DNA from 3 places in the Kitasatospora sp. NBC_00070 genome. Region 3 is predicted to be linked to each of the others. Evidence: riboswitches for the same ligand, from Rfam matches in the RefSeq annotation. Region 3 holds a riboswitch; each other region holds the start of a gene.
What was found. A riboswitch is a leader RNA that binds a small molecule or an ion and turns the genes downstream of it on or off. The one in region 3 is predicted to bind cyclic di-AMP.

Region 1 (9,606 bases), 2.7 Mb from region 3:
GAGTCGCTCCGGAAGAAGGTCCGGACGCTGGAGAGCGACACCCGGCGGGCCCAGGCCGAGGCCCGCAAGGTGCAGGCCGAGCTGGCCGAGGTACGGGCCGGGGCGGCCACCGAGCACAGCGCGGCCGAGGCCGAGGCCCGTCGGCTGCGGCACCGGATCGCCGAGCTGGAGACCGCCCTGGAGGCCGGCCGCCGTTCGGCCCGGGAGGGCCGCAGCGTCGAGGACATGCGGCTGCGACTGCTGCTGGACACCGTGCTGCAGTCCGCCCAGGGCCTCCAGCGCGAGCTGGCCCTGCCGGTGGCGCAGATCCACCCGGCCGACCTGGTGGACGCGGTGGCACCGGCCTCCGCCTCGCCGCACGACGTGGCCCGCCGGGCGCTGGCCGAGGACGACCCTGCGCTGCTCGACCAGCTGCTGGCGATCCCTCAGGTCCACCTGGTGGTGGACGGCTACAACGTGACCAAGACCGGGTACCCGACGCTGCCGCTGGAGCAGCAGCGGATCCGGCTGCTCGGCGGTCTGGCGATGCTGGCCCAGCGCACCCAGGCCGAGGTGACCTGTGTCTTCGACGGCCAGGACCTGGACGTGCCGGTGATCCTGGCGCCGCCGCGCGGGGTCCGGGTCCGGTTCAGCCGGACCGGGGAGACCGCGGACGAGCTGATCCGGCGGCTGGTCAGGGCCGAGCCGCTGGGGCGTCCGGTGGTGGTGGTCTCCACCGACAAGGAGGTCGCCGACGGCGTGAAGAAGGCGGGTGCGCGCCCGGTGGCCTCACTGCTGCTGCTGAAGCGGCTGGCCAGGCCCTGACGGTGACTGACTGCAGGTCAGGGCGGGGTGGCCGGGTTGTGTCGGTCCGGTGAATTCCGGTCCCCGGCGGGAAGTTCGTGGCGGTAGGGGAGTGGCGCACCCGTGACAACTTCACTAGGGTCTGGCGTCAAACCTATTTTCTGGACAAGCACCCGATCGGGTGAGGTCGCGTCCAGGAGTGATGAAGGAGCTCTTCCTTTGGCTTCCCACCGCCGCCCCAAGCAGCCGAGCCGTGCACGGGTCTCCGTGCTGACCGCTGCCGCAGCGACCGCGGTCGCCCTCTCGGCGCAGGCGGGTGCCCACGCGGCGCCGGCCAAGCCGAGCAAGGACGAGGTCAAGGTCCAGGTCGACGCGCTCTTCAACGAGCAGGAGCAGGCGGCCGAGCGGTTCAACGGCGCCAAGGAGCGGACCGACCAGCTGCGCAAGCAGGCCGAGCAGCTGCAGGACCAGGTGGCCCGCGGCCAGGAGCAGATGACGGCCCTTCAGGGCGGCCTGGCGGCCGTGGCGGCGCAGGAGTACCGGGACGGCGGGGTGGACCCCTCGGTCGCCCTGATGCTCTCCTCGGACCCGGAGAACTACCTGACCAAGGCGTCCAGCGTCGACCAGGTGAACCAGACCCAGGCGCAGAGCCTGAAGACGCTCCAGGACCAGCAGCGCCGACTGGACCAGCAGAAGATCGAGGCCGCGGAGACGCTGGCCGAGCTGGACCGCAACACCAAGGTGCTGAACGACGCCAAGGCCGAGGTGCAGAAGAAGCTGGCCGAGGCGCAGAAGCTGCTCAACCAGCTGAGCGCGGCCGACCGGAACGCGGTGCTGGGCGACCGCGCCTCGCGCGGCGGCGAGCGGATCGACGTCGGCAACCTGCCGCCCGCCAGCGGCTACGCCGGTGCGGCGGTCTCCGCCGCGATGGGCAAGCAGGGCAAGCCGTACGTCTGGGGCGCCACCGGACCGAACTCCTTCGACTGCTCCGGCCTGGTGGTCTGGGCGTACGCGCAGGCGGGCGTCTCGCTGCCGCGCACCTCGCAGGACCAGGCCTCGGTCGGCACCAACATCGGCAAGGACTGGGCCAACGCGCAGCCGGGCGACCTGGTGATCTACCACCCCGACGCGCACCACGTCGGGATCTACATCGGCAACGGCCTGGTGGTGCACGCCCCGCACACCGGTGACGTGGTCAAGGTGATGAAGGTCGACGCGATGCCGATCAAGACCATCCGCCGGGTCTGATCCACCGTCAGCCTGATACGGCATAACGGACATCTCCCCATCAAGGCGTCCAACTGACGCCTCGTGACACGCCCGGGCCCGTCGGAACCTCCCTGTGATCTGGGACACCTCCGGCGGGCCCCGTCGCGTCCGCATCCCGGGAATTCGTCGGCGCAGCGTGCATTTCCGATCACGCTCGGTCGCAATCACCGAAGAATCACGACTTCATTCCGACTTTTTTCTTACAAGGATTTGAACCGATCACGGTTGGGTTACTAGGGTCCTTCTCGAACCACCGCACTGTCGATCACCCAACCTGGGTGGCGGCGGGGGTTACCGCCGAGTTCGAGACGCAGCGGGGCAGTTCCGACTGCCCTACGGGGAAGCCCTCTCGGGGGCGCTGTCGATCGGAGCCGGGGAACCACGTTCCTCGGGGTGAATCGGCGCCAGGTCGACGGACCGTCACGAGACGGCCCGACGGTGAGGCGCTGTAGGGCATCTCTTCCAGCCCGAACCCGTCAGCTCACCCGGTAGGCGGACGTAGGAAGAAGGAGCCCGCCTTCGTGGCGTCCCATCGTCGTCCCAAGCCTGCCGGCCGTACCCGGGTCTCGATCATCACGGCTGCCGCCGCCGCTGCGGTGGCGCTGTCCGCGCAGACCGGTGCGCACGCCGACCCGAACCCCACCAAGGACGAGGTCAAGTCCCAGGTCGACCAGCTCCACGAGCAGGCCGAGGACGCGACCGAGAAGTTCAACGCGGCCACGGAGAAGCAGCAGACCCTGCAGAAGCAGGTCAGCGGCCTTCAGGACGAGGTGGCCCGGCAGCAGGCCCAGGTGACCACCCTGCAGAGCACGCTCGGCGAGATCGCCGCCGAGCAGTACCGGACCGGCGGGATATCGCCCACCGTCCAGCTGATGCTCTCCAGCAGCCCGGACGCCTTCCTGGGCCAGGCCGACTCGTTGAGCCAGCTCGGCGCCTCGCAGGCGGACACCCTGAAGACGCTGAAGGGCGAGCAGGGCAAGCTCGACCAGCAGAAGTCCGAGGCCCAGAACAAGCTCGCCGACCTGGAGCGCACCACCCAGGAGCTCCGGGCGGGCAAGGACGAGATCCAGGCCAAGCTGGCCTCCGCGCAGGCGCTGCTCGACACGCTCAGCCGCAAGGAGCAGGACGAGCTGCGGGCCGCCGAGGCCAAGGCCGCCGCCGACTCGGCCGCCAAGGCGGCCACCGAGTCGAAGACCGCCGCGCCGGACCGGGCCTCCCGCACGGAGACCAGGACCGACCTGAGCGGCCTGCCGGCCGGGTCGTACGCGGGCACCGTGATCGCCGCCGCCGAGGCGGAGATCGGCAAGCCGTACGGCTACGGCTCCGTCGGCCCGAACAGCTTCGACTGCTCCGGCCTGATGGTCTGGGCCTTCAACAAGGCCGGGATCTCGCTGCCGCGCACCTCGGAGTCGCAGATGGGCGCCGGTCAGAACATCGGCACCAACATCGCCGACGCCAAGCCCGGTGACCTGATCATCTACCGCGGGGGCGGCCACGTCGGCCTCTACGTGGGCAACGGTCAGATCGTGCACGCGCCGCGCACCGGCACCCTGGTCCGGCACGAGTCCGCCACGGTCATGCCGATCACCCGCATCGTCCGGGTCTGACCACCCGTCCGTCGTAACGCCCGCAGGCCCGGCCACGTGCCGGGCCTGCGGCGTTTCCGGCTGGCCGAGCAGATGTCCGATTGATGGTCAAATATTCGACACTGTAGGGGTTTGGACTAGATCGCCGTGACTCGCTAACGTCTGCCCCCGGACCTTCGCAAGGACGGCCGCCCGACCGGGCGGCGGCGGTGGCCCGGCGCAGGAACGGAGCAGCCGCCGGTATGTCGACGCACAGTCGTTCCCCCCTGCCAGGCGCCCGCCGGTTCACCCGGGCGCTGGTGTTCACCGCAGCGGCCACCACGGTGCTCGGGGTGGCCTCGGCGGGCGCCGCCGGGGCCACCCCGGGCGCCCCGGCCGAGCCGCCCACCCGCAAGGACGTCAAGGCCCAGGTCGACCAGCTGTACGAGGAGGCCGAGCAGGCCTCGGAGAAGTTCAACGCGGCCCAGGAGCAGCAGCGGCAGCTGCAGTCCGACACCGGCTCGCTGCAGAACCAGGTGGCGGCCGGCCAGGACGAGCTGAACCAACTGCGCTCCGGGCTCGGCTCGGTGGCCGCCGCCCAGTACCGGGCGGGCGGCATCGACCCGGCGGTGCAGCTGATGCTGGACTCCGACCCGGCCGGCTACCTGTACCGGGCCCGCACCCTGGACCAGACGGCGGAGCGGCAGAACGACACTCTGCGCCAGGTGATCGACAGTCAGCGCCGGCTGGACCAGCGGCGGGCCGAGACCACCGCCAAGCTGGCCGAGCTGGAGTCCGTCCGGCGCACCCTGAACGAGAGCAAGCAGGAGATCCAGCAGCGGCTCACCAAGGCCCAGCGGCTGCTGAACTCGCTGGGCGCGGGGGAGCGGGCCAGGATGGCCGACGACGACGCCAGGGACGCCGCCCGCCGGGCCGCCCGGGGCGCCGAGCGGGTCGACCTCGGCAACCTGCCCGCCGCCTCCGGACGGGCCGCCGCCGCGCTGGCCGCCGCCAGCGGCAAGATCGGCTCCCCGTACGTCTACGGTTCCACCGGGCCCCGTACGTTCGACTGCTCGGGTCTGATGTACTGGGCCTGGCGGCAGGCCGGAGTGACCCTGCCGCGCACCTCGCAGCAGCAGGCCAACGCGGGGCAGCGGATCAGCCTCGCCGAGGCCCGGCCGGGAGACCTGGTGATCTTCTACAGGGACATGCACCACGTCGGGATGTACGCCGGCGGCGGTGTGGTGGTCCACGCGCCCTACCCCGGCGCCCGGGTCCGCTACGAGAGCGTCAACGCGATGCCGGTCAGCGGGGTGGTGCGGGTCTGAGCGGCGCTCGGCGGGCGACCGCCGGCCCGACCCCGGACGGCGGGGCGCGGGTCGGCGGTCCCGTGCTGTCCCGCCGGGCCGCGCTGCTGCTCGCGGCGGCCGGGCTGGTGCAGCTCTCGCCGCCGGTGGCCCGGCCGGTCCGGGCGCCCTCGGTACCCCCGGTCCGTTCGGCGAGCGCCGAGACGGTCCGGGCCCGGCCCCGGATCGAGGCGCTGCTCGCGGACCGGGCCAGGGCGCTGCTCCGGCTGGACCGGAGCGCGCTGGCGGCCGGGGTGACCCCGGCCGGCCGGGCCGCCGAACTCGCCGGGCTGGCCCGGCTGGCCCGCGTCCCGTTGGCCGAACTCTCCTACCGGATCACCGACTTCGCCGAGCCGGTCGGCGATGCCGTCACCCTGACCGTCGAACTCGGCTGGCGGATCGCCGAGTTCGACGACCTCCCGGCCGTGCTGACCCGGCGGATCGGGTGCGAGCTGGTGGACGGCGAGTGGCTGCTGGCCACCGACCAGCCGGTCGGTGGCGCCGCGCTCTGGGACCTCGGCGAGGTCCGGGCGGTGCAGGGCGGGCACAGTCTGGTGCTGGGTCAGGCCGACCCGGCCGCGCTGGCCGCCGCGGCGGCCACGGCCGACCTGGCGGTCCCGCTGGTGACCGAGGTCTGGGGCGGGGACTGGCCCGGCCGGCTGCTGCTCGGCTTCCCGGCCACCGGGGAGCAGTTCGCCCGCCTGCTCGGGGTCTCCGAGGCCGGGTACCAGGGCATAGCCGCCGTCACCACGGCCGCCGCCGGGGCGCCGCTGCACAGCCCGGCCGACCGGGTGCTGATCAACCCGCAGGCGTACGCCGGCCTCAGCGAGCTCGGACGCAGGGTGGTCACCGTGCACGAGGCCACCCACGTCGCGACCCGGGCCGACACCCGGCCGTGGACCCCGCTCTGGCTCTCCGAGGGCGTGGCCGACTACACCGGCTACCGGGGCGCCGGCCGCAGCCCGAAGCAGATCGCGCCGGAACTCGCCCGGGCCGCCGCGGTCAAGGGCTTCACGGCCGCACTGCCCGCCGACACCGACTTCGCGGCCGGCTCGGCCGGCATCGGCCTGGCGTACGAACTCGCCTGGTCCGCCTGTGACCTGATCGCCCGCCGGTTCGGCGAGCAGCGGCTGGTCGGCTTCTACCGGGCCGCCGGGGCCGCCGGGCCGACCGGCGACCGGGAGGAGTGGCTGGACGGGCTCTGCCGGGCCCGGCTGGGCCTCGGACTGGCCGACCTCACCCGCGAGTGGGGCGAGGACCTGCACCAGCGTTTCGCGCACTGACCGGGGGCCTCACTGGCGGACGCCCGCGCTGTCGATGCCGTCCAGCAGGTCCTGCTCGTACGCGATCCCCGGCCGGACCGGGTACCCGGCGGGCACCGGCGCCTCCAGGGCGGGCGGCAGCACCAGGGTGCGGACCGGTTCGACCACCCGGGTGGAGCGCCAGAGCCGGACGCAGGACAGGATCGTGGCGGCCAGCAGCAGCAGGTTGCGCACGCTCAGCACCACCACGCCCCACAGCTGACTGTTCAGCACCTGGCCGAACAGCACCGGGAACTCCAGCGTGGTGAACAGCGTCGCGGCCAGCACCAGCAGGGCCACCGGCCGCTGGCTGGTGCCACGCACCGTCAGGCAGACCGCGGTCAGGCCGACCACCCAGATCAGGTACTGCGGGCTGATCACCCGGCTGGTCACGGTGAAGATCAGCAGCGCGGTCAGCGCCGCGTCGAAGCTGGTCGCGGTCTGCCAGCGCTTCGCCCGGAGCCGCCAGAACAGCAGCCAGGCGAAGCCGACCACGCTGGCCCCGACCGAGACCTTGGAGATCACCGTGACCCAGGGCCCGAGCATCTCGACCGAGCCGTAGTTCATCTTCACCTCGCCGTGCCAGCCACCGGCCAGCCGGGCGAAGTGCAGCGGCAGCGCGCCGAGCGACTCCACCTCGATGCCGCGGTCCCGCTGGAACTTGAGGAACTCGAAGGCGCCGTTCATCCCGGCCGCGAGCAGGAAGCCCAGCGCACTGAACGAGGCCACCGCCGCCGTCCAGGACCGTCTGGTCCGGCGGCCCTTCGGGGTGCCGATCAGGGCCAGCACCGGCCAGACCTTGACCAGCCCGCCGAGACCGAGCAGCGCACCGCCGAGCGCGGGGCGCCGCAGCACCACCAGGAGCCCGGCCACCGCCAGCGCGGTGACCATGATGTCGTACCGGCAGTAGACCGTCGGCCCGAGCAGCGGCACGCCCGCGACCCAGACCCAGGCCCCGGTGAAGCTCCGGCCGCGCCGCGTCCCGGCCCGCATCAGCAGGGCCATGGTGAGCGCGTCCACCAGCCCGCAGACCACCCAGAACGAGACCAGGTACGACCAGGGCAGCAGCCCGGGCAGCAGGATCACCAGGGCGGCGCCCGGCGGGTACTGCCAGGTCACGTCGTCCAGCGGGAAGGTGCCGGTCTGCAGCACCTGGTACCAGCCGTGGTAGATCACCGAGACGTCGGCGGTCACGTCGGTGTTGGAGATCCCGATCACACCGAGCACCATCAGCACGATCAGCACCCGGGTGGCCAGCCAGCCCCCCGCCAGGCCCCAGAGCGCTCCACCGGCCGGGGACGCCGCCGGACCGCGGTCGGCACCGCCCGCACTGATGCCGGTACTCCCGGTCGGGGCCAACTCCACCGCACTCCCTCGTTCTCCTTGGTGCACGCCGCGCGGATCCACCCCCGAGCCCCCGTCCGTTCTCGCCGTACCGTCTCCGCGTACCGGACCGGCACGGCTGCCCACCCTAATCAAAAGCGTGCCGCCCCTGCCGGTCGCGTTCCCGGCACACCGGGGCGTTGACCTATGGTACGGATCAGCGACCGGTACACCGAGCACCCCCCGACCGAGCGAGCCGTGGCATGCACAAGACTTTGATCGTCACCAACGACTTCCCGCCCCGCCCCGGCGGCATCCAGGCCTTCGTCCACAACATGGCGGTGCGCCAGCCGGCCGGCAGCATTGTGGTGTACGCCTCGAACTGGCGGGACGGCAGCGAGGTGGCGAAGTTCGACGCCGAGCAGCCGTTCCCGGTGATCCGGGACCGGACGAAGATGATGGTGCCGACGCCCCGGGTCACCCGGCGGGCCGCCGAGATCCTCCGCGCCGAGGGCTGCGACTCGGTCTGGTTCGGCGCCGCCGCACCGCTCGGCCTGATGGCCCCCGCGCTGCGCCGGGCGGGTGCGGGCCGGCTGCTCGGCATGACGCACGGCCACGAGGCCGCCTGGGCCCAGCTGCCGGTCTCCCGGCAGCTGCTCCGCCGGATCGGCGCTGGCACCGACACCCTGACCTACCTCGGCGAGTACACCCGCTCCCGGATCGCCGCCGCGGTCGGCCCCGAGGCGGCCGCCCGGATGGTCCAGCTGCCGCCCGGCGTGGACGAGCAGACCTTCCGGCCGGACTCCGGCGGTGCCGAGGTCCGCGCCCGGCTCGGCCTGACGGACCGTCCGGTGGTGGTCTGCGTCTCGCGGCTGGTGCCGCGCAAGGGGCAGGACACCCTGATCGCCGCACTGCCGCAGATCCTCCGGGACGTGCCGGACGCGGTGCTGCTGATCGTCGGCGGCGGCCCCTACCAGGGCGACCTGGAGAAGCTCGCCGAGGCACGCGGGGTCAGCGCCTCGGTCCGCTTCACCGGGGCGGTGCCCTGGTCCGAGCTGCCCGCCCACTACGGCGCGGGGGACGTCTTCGCGATGCCCTGCCGCACCCGCCGGGGCGGCCTGGACGTGGAGGGCCTGGGCATCGTCTACCTGGAGGCCAGCGCCACCGGCCTGCCGGTGATCGCCGGGGACTCCGGCGGCGCCCCCGACGCCGTCCTGGAGGGCGAGACCGGCTACGTCGTCCCCGGCAACTCCCCGGCGGCGGTGGCCGAACGCACCGTCCGCCTGCTGCACGACCCCGAACTCCGCCGCACCATGGGCGAGGCCGGCCGCCGCTGGGTCGAACGCTCCTGGCGCTGGGACCTGCTGGCGGGGCGCTTGACCGCTCTGCTGAGCCACGACTGACAGGGGCTCGGGGAACGGCGACGCCGGCCTCGGGAGCGTTCGACGTGCGTGTGTGGTCAGGCACTTTCGCAGTGACCCGAGCGCCAGATCTCCTCGCAGTTCCCCGAGCCCCTGGACAGTGCAGCCGGGCCGTCTGCCTTACCGGCGGTAGAGGCCCTCGACCTCGGCGGCGAAGTCCTTCATGACGACGTTGCGCTTGAGCTTGAGCGAGGGCGTCAGGTGGCCGCTCTCCTCGGAGAAGACGGTGTCCAGGATGTGGAACTTCTTCACCGCCTCGGCGTGCGAGACCGCCTGGTTGCCCTCGTCCACGGCGGCCTGAACGGCCGTCAGCAGGTCGGGGTCCTCGCGGAGTTCGGCCAGGGTGGCGCCGGCCGGCTTGCCGGTGAGCTCCTTCCAGCGGGGGAAGAAGTCCTCGTCGATGGTGACCAGGCAGGCGATGAACGGCTTGCGGTCGCCGACCACCATCACCTCGCCGATCAGCGCGTGGGCCCGGATCCGGTCCTCGATCACGGCGGGGGCGACGTTCTTGCCGCCCGCGGTGACCAGGATCTCCTTCTTCCGGCCGGTGATGGTCAGGTAGCCGTCGGCGTCCAGGCTGCCCAGGTCGCCGGTGGCG
Region 2 (9,606 bases), 3.4 Mb from region 3:
CTGGCGTCCGGTCTGGTGAACACCGCCTTCCAGGTCGGCAGCGCGCTGGTGCTGGCCGCCGCCACCGCAGTGATCACCGCGGGCAGCAACGGCGGCCAGAGCCCGGCCGCCCAGCTGGACGGCTACCGCCCGGCGCTGCTGGTGATCACCGGGATCTCGCTGCTCGGCTTCCTGGTCACCGCAGTCGGGGTGGCTGTGGAGCGGAACCGGAAGCAGCCGGTCGCGGTGCCCGACTACGACTACTCCGCCACCGCCGTCGGCTCGAACTCCGAAGTCCTGTCCCCGCGCTGACCTCCGGTCGACGCCCCGGGCAGCACGAAGGTCGGCTCCACCAAACCCCCGTGTTGGTGGAGCCGACCTTCGTCGCCGTACCCGGGTACCCCTGAGGGAACCCGTACCGGCCCTGCCAGTATATTGGCCAGGAGCCAATCAACGTACGGAGCAGACACGATGGCACCTCGCGGGGAATCGGTCAACGAGGAAATGCGCCAACGTTCCCGGCTCCGCATCATGCGGGCCACAGTCGAGCTGGTCGACCAGCACGGATACGGCCGGACCACGTTGGGTGACATAGCCGAGCGCGCCGGCCTGGCCCGCGGCCTGCTGTCGTACTACTTCGAGAGCAAACGACTCCTGATGCAGGCGGCCACCCACCGGATGATGCACCTGTCGCTGGGCGGTGCGCTGTCCGAGCTGCCGGCCGGCAGCGACCCGGACGCCCGGCTGGCCCGGGCGATCGACGCGGTGCTCGGGCTGGCCCTGGACCACCCGCGAGTGATGCGCTCGCACCTGGCGCTGATCCTCGACCCGGACATGGGCGCGTTCGTCAAGGACCCGGAGCAGCGGCAGCTCGGGCAGATCCTGCAGGACCTGCTGCAGGCCTGGGGTGCGGCCGACCCGGTGGCCGAGCACGCGGTGCTGCGCAGTGCGCTGATGGGCGGCTGCATCGGGCTGTTGCTGCCCGGCGCGGCGGTCTCGCTGCCGCCGATCCGGGCGGACCTGTTCTTCCGCTACGGCCTGGCCTGGGAGTTGGGCGTACCGCCGCAGCCGGTCGCGCCGCCGCGCTGGCAGCCGCCCCTCCGGGCCGGCGAACCGGACTGACGGCGGGTCAGTGACCGGCCAGGATCCGGGTGAGCAGGTCCTTGGTCTGCTCCGGGGTCAGGCTGTCGACGCAGAGCCGCTCCATCACCTGGACGTAGGCGTCGACGTCGTCGCGCTTGTCGAGGTAGAGCGCGCTGGTGAGCTGCTCCAGGTAGACCACGTCGGCCAGGTCCTGTTCGGGGAAGCGCAGGATCGAGAACGCGCCGCTCTCGCCCGCGTGGGCCCCGAACCGGAACGGCATCACCTGGATCACCACGTTCGCCTGCTCCGACACGTCCAGCAGGTACTGCACCTGAGCCCGCATCACCGTCGGACCGCCGACCGGGCGGCGCAGCGCCGCCTCGTCGATCACCGCCCACAGCCGCGGGCTCTGCCCGTCGGTGAGCAGCTTCTGCCGCCGCAGCCGCAGGCTGAGCCGCCGCTCCAGCTCCTCCTCGGAGATCACCGGCCGGGTCTGCCCGAAGACCGCGCGGGCGTACTCCTCGCACTGCAGCAGGCCGGGGATGAACTGCACCTCGTACGTGCGGATCTGGGCGGCGGCCTCCTCCAGTCCGACGTAGGTCTGGAACCAGCCGGGCAGCACGTCGTTGAAGCTGTGCCACCAGCCGGACTTGTTGGCCTCCCGGACCAGGCCGAGCAGGGCCTCGCGCTCGCCGCCGTCGTCCACCCCGTACAGGCTGAGCAGGTCGGCGACGTCACGCTCCTTGAAGGAGACCCGGCCGAGTTCCATCCGGCTGATCTTCGACTCCGAGGCGCGGATCTGGTACCCGGCGTCCTCGCGGGTGATCCCGCGGGACTCGCGGAGACGACGGAGCTGCGAACCGAGCAGGATACGGCGCACCATCGAACCGCCGCCGGGCTGAGCTGTGGTGGTCATGCCGTAAACCTCCGCCGTGGGCAAACAGCGCACAGTCTGCCATCAGTTGAGCGCTCTGGGTGCCGGTACTGACGGAACGACCTCCCTGTTCTGCGCTCCGGGCACCATGATGCACGTGCATCCGGCGCTTGCATATGCCAATAGTGCGACTGCACGTGAATCGACTCTTGCATCCGCAGTGTGCGCACGGGACGATGGTGCACGTGCACCTGCACGCCCCTGGCATCCCTGCGGGTACCGCGTCGACCCCTGTACGCGTTTCCGCACACGCTTCCGGCCACGCCCCCGCGTGGCCGGTTGTCCGTGTGCGCGTACGGTCGGTCGACGCGGTGGCCGTGAGGCCGAGCGAGTCGGAGGTGACCGGCATGACCCCGGCGGGTCCAGCCGTGTCCGCCCCCTTATGGGAGGAGCTCTTCATGAGCACCGGAACGGCCATCGCGGTCGACCCCCACGTGGTCACCTGCACTCTCGCTCCCCGCTTCGAAGCCGTCAGAACCGCCCGGGAGTTCGCCCGGTCGACACTGCACGGCTGGGGCCTGGGCGCACTCTTCGACGACGTCGCGCTGGTCGCCTCCGAGCTGGTGACCAACGCGCTCCGGCACGCACTGGAGCAGCGCACCGACGCTCCGTCGGCCGAGTCGGTCCGAATACTCACCGAGTCGGTCCGGGTACCGGCCCAGCCCGGTCCGACCCAGGCCGTCGCCGCCCGGCTCCCGATCCGGATCAGCCTGGTGCACCGCTCACCGCAGGTGGTCTGTGCCGTCAGCGACCCGAGCAGCCGGGGCCCGGTGGCCCGCGAGCCCGACTTCGTCGCGGAGTCCGGCCGGGGTCTGCACCTGGTCGACTCGTTCAGCCGGGCCTGGGGCTGGCACCCACTGGCCGGCGCCGGGAAGGTCGTCTGGGCCGTCTTCGAGGCCGAGAACGAGACGGCGGGCCGCCACCGGCGCTCCGCCTGAGGTCGCGGGCACCGCCGGGACGGCTCCGCCCGAACGCTCCACCAGTACACGAGGACATGACGAAGGCCGTCGCGGTGACTTCCACGACGGCCTCTGACGCACCACCAGGATGACGCCGGGTCAGCCGGCCAGGTGGTCGAACTCCCCGTCCTTCGCCCCGAGCAGCAGGGCGGTGATCTCCGCCCGGGTGTAGATGAGCGCGGGTCCTTCCGGGAACCGGGAGTTGCGCATCGCGACGTCGCCGCCGGGCAGCGCCGCGAACTCCACGCAGTTCCCCTGCGAGTTGCTGTGCCGGCTCTTCTGCCAGACCACGTTTTCGAGGTCCGCAGCAGCCATGCCGTTGTAAGTGTTCTGCATTCGAATTCTCCCCGACGTGCCTGGCGTTCGCCTCACTTGACGTGATGATAGCTCCAGTGCACGTGCATCAGCACGGGTGTTTGCGCGTGCACCGTATGGGCATCATCCCTCCACGAGGCCCGTCGGGCAGGCAAGTTGGCGCCACTTATGCGGACAAATCCGAGCGATTCGTGAACATACCGATGACTGCGCGTACTCGAACTCCAGCGGGTTGTCGATCTTGCCGGGCTTTTCCCGCCGCCTCACGATCCGTCACCTCGGCCGGATTGTGACGCCGATCACCGTCCGGAGAGCGGGCCGACTGTGGTCCGGTCCACGGAATGTCCTACGATCTCCGCCATGAGCACAGCAGCCATCCCGGGCCCGCCACTGCCCGTCCGCACTCCAGGCTCCCGTGCGCGGGGGCGCCACCGCCGTCCCGAGCGGCCGGAGATCCCGGCGGGTTCGCCGTCGTTGGTGCTGGCCGTCCCGGCCACCGCCGGTCCGGAGTCCCGCCCCGTGGTCGAGGAACTGCTCTCGATCGTCCGGGGCGAACAGCCCGGCATCGAGGCGGCCGCCGCGTACCTGGAGAGCACCGATCCGGAGTACCCCACCGTCGCCGAGGTGCTCGCCCGGGCCGCCGGGGCCGGGCTTCCGGCCCCGGTCCTGGTGCCCCTGCTGCCCGGCCCGCACGGCTTCCTGACGGACCTGCACCGACTGGCCGCCGAGACCGGCGCCACCGTCACCGACGTGCTCGGCCCGCACCCGCTGCTCGCCGAGGCCGTCCACGTCCGGCTCTCCGAAGCCGGGCTGGCCCGCGCCGACCGGGCCAGGCTGTTCGCGATCGCCACGGCGGCGGACGGCGTCGTCCTCACCACCGCCGGCGGCGAGGAGGCGGCCGCGGCCGCCGGGATCACCGGAGTGCTGCTGGCCGCCCGGCTCGCGGTTCCGGTGGTGCCGGCCGCACTCGACGTGCCCGGCTCCGTACGGGCCGCCGTCGAGCACCTCCGGGCGACCGGGTCGGTCCGGCCGGCCCTCGCCCCGCTGGTGATCGGCCCCGAGGCCGACCCCGAGCTGCTGGCGACGGCGGCGGAGGAGACCGGCTGCCCGGGGGCCGCCCCGCTCGGCGCCTACGCGGCGCTCGGCCAGCTGATCGCTTCGGCGTACCTGTCCGCGCTGGAGACCGTGCTCGCCGACCAGGCATAACGCTGCGCTCGGCTTTCCCAGGGGCTCGGCGCTGCGCCTTTGGCAGGGCGTTCGGGGCTACGGTCCAGGGGCTCGGGGAACTGCGAGGAGATCTGGCGTGCGGGTCACTGCGAAAGTGCCTGACCACCTACCCAACGGTGACCATTTCCGAGGCCGGCGTCGCCCACGCGGCGGAGCCGCACAACCGCAGAGCCCCGAGCCCCTGACTACCGCAGCATCTGCCAAAAGCAGGGCCCCGAGCCCCTGACTCCGTAGCGGGCCGAGCATCTGCCTGATGGTCAGGCGAGGCGGGTGGTGCGGGCTGCGGTGTCGTGGAGGGCGAGTTGGGGGGTCGTCACCGGGCGGGGGGCCGGGGTGGCGGTGGTGGGGGTGCGGGAGTTGTCGCGGCGGACCTCGACGGCCTGGGTCTGGCCGGCCGGGCGGAAGACGATGCGTTTGGGCTCCGGCAGGGCGGGGTCGAACCAGAGTTCGGGGCCGCCGAACTCGCAGTCCAGCACCGCGATGTCCTCGGGTGCCCCGCCGTCCAGCGCGCGGAACGCGACGCCCGCCTTCCGATAACCCGTCAGCCGACTGCGGGTCACCAGGACGGTCTCCCCCGGCAGTTGGTGGTGCATGGTGGAGACCGCGAAGTCGGACTGGCCCGCCGCGTCGATCAGCAGGCCGTCCAGGATCGTCCCCTTGTCCCGGCCGAGCGCGTGCAGCGCCACTCCCCCGGCGGCGTTGCCGTACAGGACGCTGCCGGTGTAGTCGAAGTCGTTCAGGTAGGCGCCGTGCTCGATGCCCCAGCCACCGTTGTGGTATGCCACGAACTGGCCGACCACGTGGTGGTGTTGGGCGTTCAGCCAGACGAAGATGCCGTTCTCGAGGTTGTTGTGGGCCAGGCAGCGTTCGAAGGTCCAGACGCCCTCGCTGGTCTCCGGCCAGTGGTAGCCGGAGGCGCCGGTCGCCCCCTGGACGCCGACCGCCACGCAGTCCCTGGCCACGCCGCCGGTGCCCGCGCCGAGACTGAAACCGGTCAGCCGGTAGCCGCGCGGGTTGGGGTCGAAGAGGGTCCGGGAGGCGACGCAGGAGTCGTAGGTGATGTCGTCCGACGGGCCCTGCGGGGTGCGGGTGTCCAGCGGCCCGTCCCACCAGTAGGCGTCCTCCCAGGTCTGGTGGCTGATGCAGCTGCGGAAGGTGATGCCGTGGCTGGCGTGTGGGACGAAGGCGTGGCTGCCGGTGTCGCGGACCACCACCCCCTCGACCACGGTGCCCCGGCTGGTGTCGCCGAGCATGTGGAAGTGCAGCCCGTACCGGCCGAGGACCGGCTCGGTGACCGCCTTGCCGTTCCACTGGTCCTTGCCGGGGCCGCGCGGTCCGAGCCAGCGCAGCGCGGCGTGCCGGACGTCGGACTTCCGGGAGCTGGTCAGGTGGACGTGGGCGCGGCCCTTCTCGGTGCCCTCGATTCGGACATTACGGGTTAAATTCAGCACTTCCGCCCCGACGGTGACGCCCCCTCCGGTCGCCACCCGGGGATGCGGGTACTTCAGCGGGCCGTCCAGGGTGACCGTACCGCCGCTGATCGAGGCGATGGTCCGCAGGTCGTACCGCTCCGAGAAACCGTCGCCGGCGGGCGCCCCGGTCGGGGTGACGGCGAGCTCGTCACCGGGGCGCCAGCCGGTCGGCTCGGTGGCCAGGGTGATCCGGGTGTCGCCGGCCTTCAGCGCGCCGGTGGCGCGCACCCAGGCCGTCCTGGCGGCGCCGTCCAGTCGGAGGTAGCCGGCCCCGGTGACCCAGAGACCGGTGTCGTCCGGCATCAGCGTCATACCACCGCCCTGGAAGCGCCGTTCGTCCACGTCGGGGAACCGCAGGGTGTGCAGGGCGGCGTCGGCCGGGGCCAGCGTCAGACTGCCCTTGACCTCGACGTTGCCCGCCGAGCTGAGCACCACCGAGCGGTCGGCCGCGAAGGTCAGCGAACCGGATGCTTCGACCACCAACGAGCCGACCGCCGCATCGCCGTCCAGCACCACGTGGTCGGCGATCCGGACGGCGGCGGCCGGGCCGGGCAGCTTGCCGCCCCAGCCGGCCGGGTCCGACCACGGACGAGCCGGCCGGCTCGGTTCCGGGGAGGGCGAAGGCGACGGCTCCGGGGAGGCGGACGGCAGCGGGTCACCGTGCGAGTGGGCGGCCCCGGGCGTGGGCGGCGGCGGAGCCGAGGCGACGTCAGGGGCGTCACCGGTGTGCCGGACCAGCTCCTCCACCCCGATCGCGGCGGCCGCCGTGCCGGCCGCGATCCAGCCGAGTAGCTTTCTGCGCCCGGTCTTTGCCGAGTCGTTATCTTCCGGTCCCGCTCCGGGCCTCTTCGCGTGCCGCATGGTGCCGCGCACCCCTCCCCCGGGCCGCGCCTGCGGCCGCCTCGCCTGAAGCATAGGCAAGTCCCTTGAACGGGAAGGGATTTGATCAGATTCGATCGAAACCCATCACCGGAACGGACACTTCAGCATCATGAAGGTTCCATAAAGAAAGCATGATCCACATCACAGAGGTTTGCGGTTTGAACTTAAGTCTGTCTAACGTGCTCCCCTGTTCGTGGCCACACGGACCCAGTTCATCCGGAACGCCGAGTCCTGCCATCGGATGAACAGGCAGCAGAGCAAAACACCATGGCAGGGGCGGGGGAACCACAGGTAAGTCGCCTGCAATTGGTCCGATTTGACCGATTTCAGGCTTGGGGTGAAGCCGTGCTCACGCACGGCCGGGCAACTCCAGCCCGAATCCGACAGCTCACCTCGCAGGCGTGGGAGAGGAACGCATCTTCATGCTGTCCAGCAGCGCGTCCAAGCGCACCCGCCGTCTGATCGCCGCGACCGGTGTGGTCGGCATCGGCCTCTCGGTCCCGTGCCTCACCGCCGGTTCCGCGTCCGCCGCCACCGTCTCCACCTGGGACAAGGTCGCCCAGTGCGAGTCCACCGGCGACTGGAGCATCAACACCGGCAACGGCTTCTACGGCGGCCTCCAGTTCACCTCCAGCACCTGGGCCGAGTTCGGTGGCAAGCAGTACGCCGCCCAGGCCAACCAGGCCAGCAAGGGCCAGCAGATCGCGATCGCCGAGAAGGTGCTCGCCTCCCAGGGCCCCGGCGCCTGGCCGGTCTGCTCCGTGCAGGCCGGACTGACCAAGGGCGGCGGCGCCGCCCAGGTCGACACCTCCTCGACCGGCACCACCGCCAAGACCACCACGCCGAAGGCCACCACCCCCAAGGCGGCCACCCCGGCGCCGAAGGCGGCCGAGCAGCAGACCACCACCACGACCACCGCGGCCAAGAGCTACACCGTGGTCGCCGGTGACTGGCTCTCCACCATCGCGCAGAGCCAGAACGTCGAGGGCGGCTGGGAGAAGCTCTACGAGCTGAACAAGGCGATCCTGTCCGAGGGTCCGGACATGATCTACCCGGGCCAGCAGCTGGCCCTCGGCGGCACCACCACCGTGGTGACCAGCGCGCCGAAGTCGACCGCCCCGGCGCCGAGTTCGTCGTCGGCCGGTACCGGCGCCAAGACCACCAAGAGCACCAAGGCCGCGTCCGGCTCCACCGCCACCACCGCGGTGGCGGCGACCGGCAGCAAGGCCGCCGCGATCAACTTCGCGATGTCCAAGCTCGGCCAGGCGTACGTCTACGGCGGCAGCAGCAACGGCGGCTGGGACTGCTCGGGTCTGACCCAGGCGGCCTTCCGCCAGGCCGGCATCTCGCTGCCCCGGGTCGCCAACGACCAGGCGGACGCCAGCACCCGGGTCTCGCTGGACAACCTCCAGGCCGGCGACCTGCTGTTCTGGTCGAACAACGGCAGCAACTCCGGCGTCTACCACGTCGCCCTCTACATCGGCGACGGCAAGTACGTCGAGGCCGCCAACCCGCGGGCGGGCGTGAAGACCGAGTCCATCGCCAACTGGGCGCCGGACTTCGCCGGTCGCGTCTGACGCACCCCAGGCCGCTGCCCCGGAGACCCTGGTCGGCTCCGGGGCAGCGGCCTGCCCGCAGCGATTATCCTGGCGGTGATGTGCGCCTTCGCTTCGTCGGTCATGTCGCGGAGTTGCCAGCCCACAGTTCGACCGCGAGGACCAGCCATGACCGTGCCGCCCACCGCGACCCAGCGGATCGCCGAGACCATCCGGCCCGCGATGCTCCAGGGTCTGCAGAACGCCGACCTCGGCGGCGCCGCCGGCACCCAGCACATCAACGCCTGGGCGGACTGGATCGCCGAGGCGGTCTTCCACACCGCCGTCCAGCCGCTGGCCGTCGAGCGCGACGCGTTCGCCGACCGGGTCGACACCCTCAGCGAGGTCGCGAAGCGGCACAAGGCGAACTACCTGGACGCGGTCCAGGACGTCCAGCGCCTGAACAGCCGGGTCGCCGAGCTGGAGGCCGAGCTGGCCGAGCTGCGCGCGGCCCCCGACGAGCCGCCGACCGACTGACCGGGTCGGCCCGCCCGTCCAGGAGGGCTGACCGGACGCACCGAGGCGGGGCACGAGAGAGTTCTCGTGCCCCGCCTCGGTGCGTCCGGTCAGCCCTTGGCGTGGGCGCCCGTCGAGCCGCGCATCACCAGCTCGGGCTGGAACATGAACTCGGCGCGCTGCCCGGGGCTCCCGCCGACCTCCTCCAGCAGGGCGTCGACGGCGGCGGTGGCCATCGCCTCGACCGGCTGACGGATGGTGGTGAGCGGCGGCTCGGTGAAGGCGATCAGCGGCGAGTCGTCGAAGCCGACCACCGAGACGTCCTGCGGCACCGCGAGCCCACGCTGCCGGACCGCCCGGATCGCGCCGAGCGCCATCATGTCGCTGCCGCAGACGATCGCGGTGCAACCCTTGTCGAGCAGCGCGTTGGCCGCGGCGTGGCCGCCCTCGACGCTGAACAGGGTGTGGTGGACCAGCCCTTCGGCCTCCGCCTCGGTCAGGCCGAGCAGCTCGCGCACCGCCGCCGTGAAGCCCTCGATCTTGCGCAGCACCGGGACGTACCGGCGCTGGCCGACCGCGAGGCCGATCCGCTCGTGGCCGAGCTCGACCAGGTGCTGGACCGCCATCCACATCGCGGCCCGGTCGTCCGGCGAGATGAACGGGGCGGCGATCTTCTCGCTGTACCCGTTGATCAGCACGAACGG
Region 3 (9,606 bases):
CATGCTGCTCGCCTTCGCCGGGATCTCGCTGTTCGTCGGCATCTTCATCATCGCCAACACCTTCACCATGCTGGTCGCCCAGCGCACCAAGGAGCTGGCGCTGCTCCGCGCGGTCGGCGCCGGGCGCTGGCAGGTCACCAAGTCGGTGCTGATCGAGGCACTGGTGATCGGCCTGACCGCCTCGGTGGCCGGTCTGCTGGCCGGTATCGGGATCGGCGCCGGGATGCAGACGCTGATGACCGCACTGGACACCGGCATGCCCACCGGGTCGCTGGTGGTCGCCCCGGTGACCGTCGCGGTCGCCCTGCTGGTCGGCGTCCTGGTGACCGTGCTGTCCGCGGTGCTGCCCGCGATCCGCGCCTCCCGGGTCGCCCCGGTGGCCGCGATGAGCAGCGGTGACCAGCCCAGCACCCACAAGAGCCTGCTGATCCGGAACATCATCGGTTCGGTGATCGCGGCCGGCGGCTTCGCGCTGATCCTCGGCGGCGCCTCCGCGGGCGGGGAGAACGGCCGGTACCTGATCGGCGGCGGCGCACCGTTCGCCATGATCGGCATCTTCGTCCTGCTGCCGCTGCTGTCCCGCCCGGTGATCGCCCTGGTCGGCCCGCTGCTGGCCAAGCTGTTCGGCACCCCCGGCAAGCTGGCCCGCCGCAACGCGGTCCGCAACCCGCGCCGGACGGCCACCACCGCCGCCGCGCTGACCATCGGGCTGACCCTGGTCTCCGCGATGACCGTGCTCGGCGCCTCGGTCGGCGGCGCGGTGGACCGGATCGTCACCAAGGGCATGGTCGCGGACTACAACGTGACCACCGCCAACCGGATGGGCATGTCGCCCGAGCTGGCGGCCGACGTGGCCAAGGCTCCCGGCGTGGCCGCCTCCAGCCCGCTGACCAACGTCTACTGGGAGCTGGACGGCCGGAACCGGGCGATCAGCGGCATCGACGCCCAGAGCCTGGACAAGCTGCTCGACCTCACCATGGACAGCGGCTCGGCCGCCGCGCTGAGCCAGGGTCAGGTGCTGGTCAGCAGCGAGCAGGCGAAGAGCTCCAACCTCTCGGTCGGCAGCACGATGAAGGTCGCCTACGGCGACGGCAGCACCGGCACGGTCACCGTCGGCGGCGTCTTCCAGCCGATCGACCTGCTCTCCGGCACGGTGATGTCCAACGCGGAGATCACCAAGCACGCCAAGGGCGACACCGACATCAGGGACGTCCTGGTCCGCGGCACCGACGGTGCCACCGCCGCCCTCCAGCAGTCCATCAAGGACGCCACCGGCCGGAACCCGGTGATCGAGGTGAAGAGCCAGGAGGACATGAAGGAGGAGTTCAGCAAGATCATCTCCTTCGCGCTCAACATGATGTACGGCCTGCTGGCGATGTCCGTCCTGGTCGCGGTGCTCGGCGTGGTCAACACCCTGGCCATGTCGGTCTTCGAGCGGAAGAGGGAGATCGGAATGCTGCGGGCGATCGGTCTGGACCGGAGCGGCATCAAGCGGATGGTCCGGCTGGAGTCGGTGGTGATCTCGCTGTTCGGCGCGACCATCGGCGTGCTGCTCGGGGTCTTCCTGGCCTGGGCGGTGAACGGCACCCTGGGCTCCAGCATCCCCGGCCTGGTCACCGAGCTGCCGTACGGTCAGCTGCTGCTCTTCCTGCTGCTGGCCGGGCTGGTCGGCCTGGTGGCCGCGCTCTGGCCCGCCCGCCGGGCGTCCAAGCTGGACATCCTGGAGAGCATCAAGACCGACTGACGGTCCGTAGGACGCCGCAGGCCCCCACCCGTGACCTTGGGTGGGGGCCTGCCGCCGCTCCCGGCCCCGACGGGCCGGTGCGGGCAACGCAGCAGGCCCCCGCCGGGAGGGTTTCCGGTGGGGGCCCGCTCTGCTTCGCTCTGAACTGCTGTACTCCGCCCGGTCGCACGGCCGGCTGAGCACCACGGAGGTCGTGGTCCGGCGACGCTGCCGGGCGGAGAGCCTCCGACTCATACCCCGGGTCGTCCCGGGGCCAGTCGTCCTACTTGCTGCTCGCGAGCTCCTTCACCGGCTCGGCGGGGGCGGCGACCGCCACCGGCTTCGGCGCGGGGGCCGCGGCCTCCTGGAACGCCTCGAACGGCTTCTCCATCTCGGCCAGACCCACGGTCTCGCGCTTGAGGAACATCGCCAGCGTCCAGTCGGTGAAGACCCGGACCTTGCGGTTCATGGTCGGCACCCGGCTGCCGTGGTACAGGCGGTGGAACCACCAGGCCGGACGGCCCTTCAGCTTGTACTTGCCGAAGAGGATCGCCACGCCCTTGTGCAGGCCGAGACCGGCCACCGCACCGAGGTTCTTGTGCTTGTACTGGGCCTGCGGGAAGCCCCGCATGCCCGAGATCACGTTGTCGGCGAGCACGATCGCCTGACGGACCGCGTGCTGCGCGTTCGGCGGGCACCAGGCGCCCTCGCCGACGGCGAGGTCGGGCACCTGGGCGTTGTCGCCGGCCGCCCAGACGTAGTCGAAGCCCTGGACCTGGAGGGTCGGGGCGGTGTCCACGTGACCGCGCGGGCCGAGCGGCAGACCGAAGTGGTTGAGGATCGGGTTGGGCTTGACGCCGGCCGTCCACACGATGGTGGAGGCGTCCGCCTCGACGCCGTTCTTCAGCACCACGTGCTGGTCGACGCAGGAGTCCATCGAGGTCTCGATGTAGATCTCGATGTTGCGCTCTTCGAGCTTCTCCTTGGTCCACAGACCGAGGTCCGGGCCCATCTCCGGGAGGATGCGGTTGGCCGCCTCCACCAGGATGAAGCGCATGTCGTCGCGGCTGACGGTCTTGTAGATCTTCGCCGCGTCCCGGGCCATGTCCTCGACCTCGGCGATGGTCTCGACGCCGGCGAAGCCGCCGCCGATCACCACGAAGGTCAGGGCCTTGCGGCGGATCGCCTCGTCCGTGGTGGACTCGGCCTTGTCCAGCTGCGCCATGACGTGGTTGCGGAGGCTGATCGCCTCCTCGACCGTCTTCATGCCGATGCCGTGCTCGGCCAGGCCGGGGATCGGGAAGGTGCGGGAGACCGAGCCGGTGGCCACGACGAGGTAGTCGAAGGGCAGCTCGTAGGCGTCGCCGGCCGCGGGGTGGATGGTCGCGACCTTGCGGGCGTGGTCCACGCCGGTCACGTGACCGGTGAGCACCTCCGCCTTCTTGAGGGCGCTGCGCAGCGGGGCAACGAGGTTGCGAGGCGCGACGTTGCCGCCGGCCGCCTCGGGGAGGAAGGGCAGGTACGTCATGTACGACCGCGGGTCGACGACCGTGACGGTCGCTTCGCCGTAGCGCATCTTCTTGAGGATGCGCATCGCGGCATACAGGCCGACGTAACCACCGCCGACGATCAGGATGCGAGGACGCTCCGTGGTGCTCATATCCGAAAGTATCCACCCCCGGTTGGGGGCACCTTCGTGAGGCCCGTCACAAGCCACTGGACAGCACCTGCTACACTGCCCGGCCACACTTTCCCGGCCCGGGTGTCAGGCCGCGCCGCCGGGCCGGCTCCCGCCTGGCACCCCGTCGATCGGGCGGCCCTGAGCAGCAACGATCCCCGGAACGAGCGGGTTCCCGCACTGGTGTTTCGATTCCATTACCGACCCCGAAGCCTGCCTGCGATCCGATGGACACCCACCGGAGTCGACCTTCGGTCCCGCATTCCGGACGGAGCGGGCGTCGGAGTGCGACGAATGACTGGATCGCCATGTGAAGAAATTCACGAAGTTTCTCGCGGCACGCCGTGCAGCGCGCGGCCCCGGGTGCCACAGCGGCGTCCCGGGGCCGTCCGGACGGGGTCCGGCAGGGGTCTTCGAGGGGGTCGGGCGGAGGGTCAGGAGACCAGGCTCCAGGCGATCCCGTCGAGGATGTCGTGCTCGCTCACCACCAGCTCGGCGGCGCCGGTCCGCTCCATGATCTCCAGCAGCACCAGGGCACCGGCCCCGATCACGTCCACCCGGCCCGGGTGCATCACCGGGATCGCGGCCCGCTGCTCGTGGGTCATGGTCAGCAGCCGGCCGGACACCTCGCGGACCTGGTCCACCGTCAGCCGGGCGTGGTGGATGACCTCGGAGTCGTACGAGGGCAGCTCCAGCGCGATGCCCGCCACTGTGGTGACGGTGCCCGCCAGGCCGACCAGGGTGGCCGCGGTGGTCAGCGGGACGGCCTCGGCCGCCACGTCCAGCGCGGCCCGGACGTCTGCCCTGACCCGGTCCTGCTGCTCGGGCGTCGGCAGCTCCGTACCGGCGAGGTGCCGCTCGGTCAGCCGGACGCAGCCGATGTCCACCGAGCGGGCCGCCTCGACCCGCTCGCCGCCGAGCACGAACTCGGTCGAGCCGCCGCCCAGGTCGAACACCAGGTACGGACCGGGGAACTGACCACCGGTCAACTCCTTGGTGGCGCCGGTGAAGGACAGCCGGGCCTCCTCGTCGCCGCTCACCACGGTCGGCTCGACACCGAGGATCTCCCGCACCCCGGCGACGTACTCGGCGCTGTTCTCGGCGTCCCTGGAGGCGCTGGTGGCGACGAACCGCAGCCGGTCCGGGCCGACCCCGTGCTCGGCCAGCACGGCGGCGTACTCGCGGCAGGCCGCGAAGGTGCGCTCCAGCGCCTCCGGCGCCAGCCGTCCGGTCCGGTCGACGCCCTGGCCGAGGCGGTTGATCACCATCCGGCGGTCCAGGTCGGTGATCTCCCCCGTCTCCGGGTCCAGATCGGCGACCAGCAGCCGGATCGAGTTGGTGCCGCAGTCGATCGCGCCGACCCGGGTGGTGCTCACGCGGACTCCCCGGTCTGCTCGGCGTCCTGCTCCGCCTCGGCGCGCTTCTTGGCGGCGCGCTCGGCGGCCAGCTGCTCCTTGGCGGCGATCACGGCCGCGTGGTCCTGGTTCTTGGCCCGGTTCCTGGCCACCCGGCCACCGGCCGCCTCGACCTCCTCGGGCGAGACGCAGGGGCCCTTGGCCCACCACTCCTCCAGCATCCCGATCGCCTCGTCGCCGAGCGGGTTGACCCCCGGACCGGCCGCCAGCGAGTGGCCGACCAGCACGTGCAGGCACTTCACCCGGTCCGGCATGCCGCCGGCGCTCGGGAAGCCCTCCAGCACCTCGATCGCGTCCCGGCGCGCGACGTAGTCCTCGTGCGCCTTCTGGTACGCCGCCGCCAGCTCGGGATCCTCGGCCAGCCGGGCGGTCTGATCCTTCATCACCCCGTCCGCCTCCAGGGTGCCGATCAGCGAGGCGGCCTTGGGGCAGGTCAGGTAGTAGAGGGTGGGGAACGGCGTGCCGTCCGGCAGCCGGGGCGCGGTCTCCACCACGTCGGGGTTGCCGCACGGGCAGCGGTGCGCCACCCCGCGCAGGCCGCGCGGGACGCGGCCGAGCTGGGCCGCGATCGCGGCGACGTCCTGGTCCGGGACGGTCGGGTTCTCAGTCATGGGGATGTGCTGCCTCTGGCGGGTACGGGGGTGGAGTCGGCCTGGTCGACCGAGTCCCAGACACTGGCGTACCAGGGCTGGGCGGCCTTGGCCTGCGGGGCTGCCCCCGCGTCGGCCGAGGAGGACTTGCTGCTCGGCGGGTTCGGGTCCACCGAGATGAAGGGGGTCTCGCCGGGCATCGCGTAGTGCAGTCGCTGCCGGCCCTGCGCCTTGACGAACTCCGGGTCCTGCCAGCGGGCCCGCTCCCGGCGGAGCTGCTCGACCTGCTGCCTGGCGTGCTCGGCCTTGGCCCGCTGGGCGGAGATCTCCGAGCGCTGCGAGATGAACTGCCGGGTCGGGTAGGCGAGGATCGCCACCAGCGAGCAGAGGACGAGCACCAGCACGGTGGCCCGGCTGGTGAAGCGCGGTCGCGCCGCCAAGCCCGGAATCTTCCACATCGCTGGTACCCCTCCTGATCACATGCCGGTGCCCCGGCCCTCCACCCTACGGGGTGGGAGCCGGGGCACCGGTGCAGACGCCTGTGTGTCAGTCCGCCGACCGGCGGGCCCGACGTCCTGGTGTGACTACTCGGCCGACTTGAAGCGCGGGAACGCGCCGCGGCCGGCGTACTCGGCGGCGTCGTCGAGGATCTCCTCGATGCGCAGCAGCTGGTTGTACTTGGCGACGCGCTCGGAGCGGGCCGGGGCGCCGGTCTTGATCTGGCCGCAGTTGGTGGCGACGGCGAGGTCGGCGATGGTGACGTCCTCGGTCTCACCGGAGCGGTGCGACATCATGCAGCGGTAGCCGTTGCGCTGGGCCAGCTCGACGGCGTCCAGGGTCTCGGTCAGCGAACCGATCTGGTTGACCTTCACCAGCATCGCGTTGGCGGTGCCGGTCTCGATGCCACGGGCCAGGCGGACCGGGTTGGTGACGAACAGGTCGTCACCGACCAGCTGGACCTTGTCGCCCAGCTCGTCCGTCATGGCCTTCCAGCCGTCCCAGTCCTGCTCGTCCAGCGGGTCCTCGATCGAGACCAGCGGGTACGCGGCGACCAGCTCGGCGTAGTACGCGATCAGCTCGGCGGAGGAGAGCGCCTTGCCCTCGAACTGGTAGGCGCCGTCCTTGAAGAACTCGGAGGCGGCGACGTCCAGGGCGAGCGCGACGTCCTTGCCCGGGGTGTAGCCGGCCTTCTTGATGGCCTCGACGATGAGGTCGAGCGCCTCGCGGTTGGAGTCGAGGTTCGGCGCGAAGCCGCCCTCGTCGCCCAGACCGGTGGAGAGGCCGCGCTCCTTCAGCACGCCCTTGAGCGTGTGGTAGACCTCGACGCCCCAGCGGACGGCCTCGGAGAAGGACTCCGCGCCGATCGGCGCGATCATGAACTCCTGGATGTCGACGTTGGAGTCGGCGTGCGACCCACCGTTGAGGATGTTCATCATCGGGACGGGCAGCACGTGCGCGTTCGGGCCACCGAGGTAGCGGAACAGCGGCAGGTCGCTGGCCTCGGAGGCGGCGTGCGCCACGGCGAGCGAGACACCGAGGATCGCGTTGGCACCGAGCGAGGACTTGTCCGGGGTGGCGTCCAGGTCGAGCATGGCCTGGTCGATCAGGCGCTGCTCGGTGGCGTCGTAGCCGACCAGCTCCGGGCCGATCTGCTCGATGACGGCCAGCACGGCCTTCTCGACACCCTTGCCGAAGTAGCGGTTCTTGTCGCCGTCACGCAGCTCGAGGGCCTCGAAGGCACCGGTGGAGGCGCCCGACGGGACGGCGGCACGGCCGGTGCTGCCGTCGTCCAGACCGACCTCGACCTCGACCGTGGGGTTGCCACGGGAGTCGAGAATCTCACGGGCTACGACGACATCAATGGACGGCACGTGGCATCTCCTTGACGGAAGCGGGATGTGTTGTCGTTACGACCAGAGCCTAACCGCACCGGAGCCCGGGGCCACGCTGACCTTGGTCCCGTCTCACCGTGTGGCCCGGCTACTCATCGGTAGTTCACCTGAATGACCGCAAACGGGGCCGTACCACCCGGAAGTGGTACGGCCCCTGCTGACGGAGTGTCGCGGGAGTTCCGCGTCAGCCGAGCTTGAGCAGCTGGCCCGGCAGGATCAGGTCGGGGTCGCCACCGATGGTGGACCGGTTGGCCTGGTAGACCTGCTGCCAGTCCTGGCCGTGCGCGGCGGCGATGTCCGAGAGCGTGTCGCCGGACTTGACGGTGTATCCGCCGGTGGCGGGCGCCGGGGCGGCGTGCTTCGGCGTGCTGACCTTCGGCGCGTCCACCTTCGGGGTGGCGGGCTTCGGCGCGGTCTCCTGCTTCGGTGCGGCGGCCTTCGGGGTGGCCTTCGGCGCCGGGGTACGGGTCTCCGAGCGGGAGGACTTGCCGGCCGAGGTGTCGACCTGGGCGGCCGAACCACCCTTGCTCAGGCCGGCCTTGACGGAGCAGACCGGCCAGGCGCCGGGGCCCTGCGAGGCGAGCACCTTCTCGGCGACCGCGATCTGCTGGCCCTTGCTGGCCTGGTTGGCCTGCGGGGCGTAGGACTGACCGCCGAACGCCTTCCAGGTGCTCGGGGTGAACTGGAGGCCACCGTAGAACCCGTTGCCGGTGCTGATGCCCCAGTCGCCGCCGCTCTCGCACTGGGCGACCTTGTCCCAGGTGTCGACCGGGGCGGCGTGCGCGCCGGTGGCGGTCAGCAGCGGGAGTGCGAGGCCGACGCCCGCGACACCCGCCACGGCGATGGCCTTCTCGGTCTGCGTACGACGACGATGACGGCCCGAACCGGTGAAGAGCATGAAGAAGTCCCTCTCCGCACGCCTGCGAGGTGAGCTGTCGGGTTCGGACCGGGAGGTGGCCCGGCCGCCACTGCTGGCGGCTTCACCCCAAGCCGTGGGGGACGGCGACTTACCTGGGTCCCCCGCCCCTGCCCAAGGGTCTGGTCGGTGTCCCGGCAGCGCGGCGGGCAGGATTCGGCGTTCCGCGCTCGGGGTTCGCAGCTGCGAACACCAGGGAGAGTAAGCAGATGACCCGATGGATCACAAGCTTATGTCGAACAGATCACACAGAAATCACGCTCCGCTGCGGGTCGTCCACAAACCATACTGGTATGTCCGGATTGATGTGTACTCAGATCACGCCTGATCAGATCTGACCGACACGCCGTCAGTGCGGGTCGGTGACCTCCGGCGTGAACGAGACCGGCAACTCCCGCAGCCCGCGCATGATCAGCCCGCCCCGCCAGCGCAGCTCCTCCGGTTCGGCGGCCAGTTGGAGGTCGGGCAGCCTGGTCAGCAGCGTGGCCAGGGCGAATTGACCCTCCAGCCGGGCCAGCGGGGCACCGATGCAGTAGTGGATGCCGTGCCCGAACCCCAGGTGCGGGTTGTCCTTGCGGGCCAGGTCCAGGGTGTTCTCCGCGGCGAACCTGGCCGGGTCCCGGTCGGCCGCCGCCAGCACCACCAACACCGGGTCGCCGACCGGGATGTCCACCCCGCCGATGGTGAGCGGCTCGGTGGCGAACCGCCAGGTGGCCAGCTCCACCGGGCCGTCGTAGCGCAGCAGTTCCTCCACCGCCGTGGCCAGCAGCGCCGTCTCGCCGCGCTGCACCGACTCCTGCAACAGGGCGCGCTGGGCCGGGTTGCGGAGCAGCGCGTAGGTGCCGTTGCCGATCAGGTTGATGGTGGTCTCGAAGCCGGCGAACAGCAGGATGAAGGCCATCGCCGCGGCCTCGTTCTCGGTCAGGTGCTCACCGTGGTCGCTCGCCCGGATCAGCCCGGAGATCAGGTCGTCGCCCAGGTCGGCCCGCTTCCGGTGGATCAGCTCCAGCAGGTAGGTCCGGATCCGCTTCACCGCCCGGCCCACCCCGCCGCGCTGCCCGCCGTGGTGGCGGATCATCGCCCCGGCCCAGTCCCGCAGGTCGTCCTGGTCCTCCGGCGGCACCCCGAGCAGGTCGCAGATCGCGTAGATGGGGAGCGGGAAGGCGAACTCGTGGATCAGGTCGGCCGACCCGCGGGCCGCGAAGTCGTCGATCAGCCGGTCCGTCAGCTGCTGCACCCGGGGCTCGAACTCGGCCACCCGGCGCGGCGTGAACGCCTTCGACACCAGCCGCCGCAGCCGGGTGTGGTCCGGCGGGTCGATGTTCAGCAGATGCGTCATCAGATCCGCCTGCCGCTCGCCCGGGATGCCGACCCGGCCGGTCTTGTGCGCCT

Region 1: linked by a shared signal. The riboswitch ahead of OHV05_RS08055 (NlpC/P60 family protein) and the one ahead of OHV05_RS20670 (transglycosylase family protein) in region 3 are both predicted to bind cyclic di-AMP.
Region 2: linked by a shared signal. The riboswitch ahead of OHV05_RS05070 (transglycosylase family protein) and the one ahead of OHV05_RS20670 (transglycosylase family protein) in region 3 are both predicted to bind cyclic di-AMP.

Annotation. Positions count from the first base shown of each region.
Region 1 is NZ_CP108247.1:1,729,294-1,738,899, reverse strand. Features, by position in the region: gene OHV05_RS08065 (NYN domain-containing protein) at 1-804, shown strand, start outside; gene OHV05_RS08060 (NlpC/P60 family protein) at 1,003-2,031, shown strand; cyclic di-AMP (ydaO/yuaA leader) riboswitch at 2,399-2,563, shown strand; gene OHV05_RS08055 (NlpC/P60 family protein) at 2,574-3,659, shown strand; gene OHV05_RS08050 (NlpC/P60 family protein) at 3,881-4,945, shown strand; gene OHV05_RS08045 (hypothetical protein) at 5,008-6,246, shown strand; gene OHV05_RS08040 (glycosyltransferase 87 family protein) at 6,256-7,629, opposite strand; gene OHV05_RS08035 (glycosyltransferase family 4 protein) at 7,851-8,990, shown strand; gene OHV05_RS08030 (AMP-dependent synthetase/ligase) at 9,129-9,606, opposite strand, start outside.
Region 2 is NZ_CP108247.1:1,076,016-1,085,621, forward strand. Features, by position in the region: gene OHV05_RS05035 (MFS transporter) at 1-291, shown strand, start outside; gene OHV05_RS05040 (TetR/AcrR family transcriptional regulator) at 511-1,101, shown strand; gene OHV05_RS05045 (helix-turn-helix domain-containing protein) at 1,109-1,978, opposite strand; gene OHV05_RS05050 (ATP-binding protein) at 2,395-2,934, shown strand; gene OHV05_RS05055 (DUF397 domain-containing protein) at 3,055-3,291, opposite strand; gene OHV05_RS05060 (sirohydrochlorin chelatase) at 3,631-4,476, shown strand; gene OHV05_RS05065 (hypothetical protein) at 4,755-6,830, opposite strand; cyclic di-AMP (ydaO/yuaA leader) riboswitch at 7,064-7,266, shown strand; gene OHV05_RS05070 (transglycosylase family protein) at 7,253-8,428, shown strand; gene OHV05_RS05075 (hypothetical protein) at 8,576-8,923, shown strand; gene OHV05_RS05080 (LacI family DNA-binding transcriptional regulator) at 9,013-9,606, opposite strand, start outside.
Region 3 is NZ_CP108247.1:4,470,963-4,480,568, reverse strand. Features, by position in the region: gene OHV05_RS20700 (ABC transporter permease) at 1-1,744, shown strand, start outside; gene OHV05_RS20695 (NAD(P)/FAD-dependent oxidoreductase) at 2,007-3,383, opposite strand; gene OHV05_RS20690 (exopolyphosphatase) at 3,836-4,777, opposite strand; gene OHV05_RS20685 (DUF501 domain-containing protein) at 4,774-5,427, opposite strand; gene OHV05_RS20680 (septum formation initiator family protein) at 5,424-5,864, opposite strand; gene eno (phosphopyruvate hydratase) at 5,991-7,277, opposite strand; gene OHV05_RS20670 (transglycosylase family protein) at 7,483-8,196, opposite strand; cyclic di-AMP (ydaO/yuaA leader) riboswitch at 8,202-8,352, opposite strand; gene OHV05_RS20665 (cytochrome P450) at 8,564-9,606, opposite strand, start outside.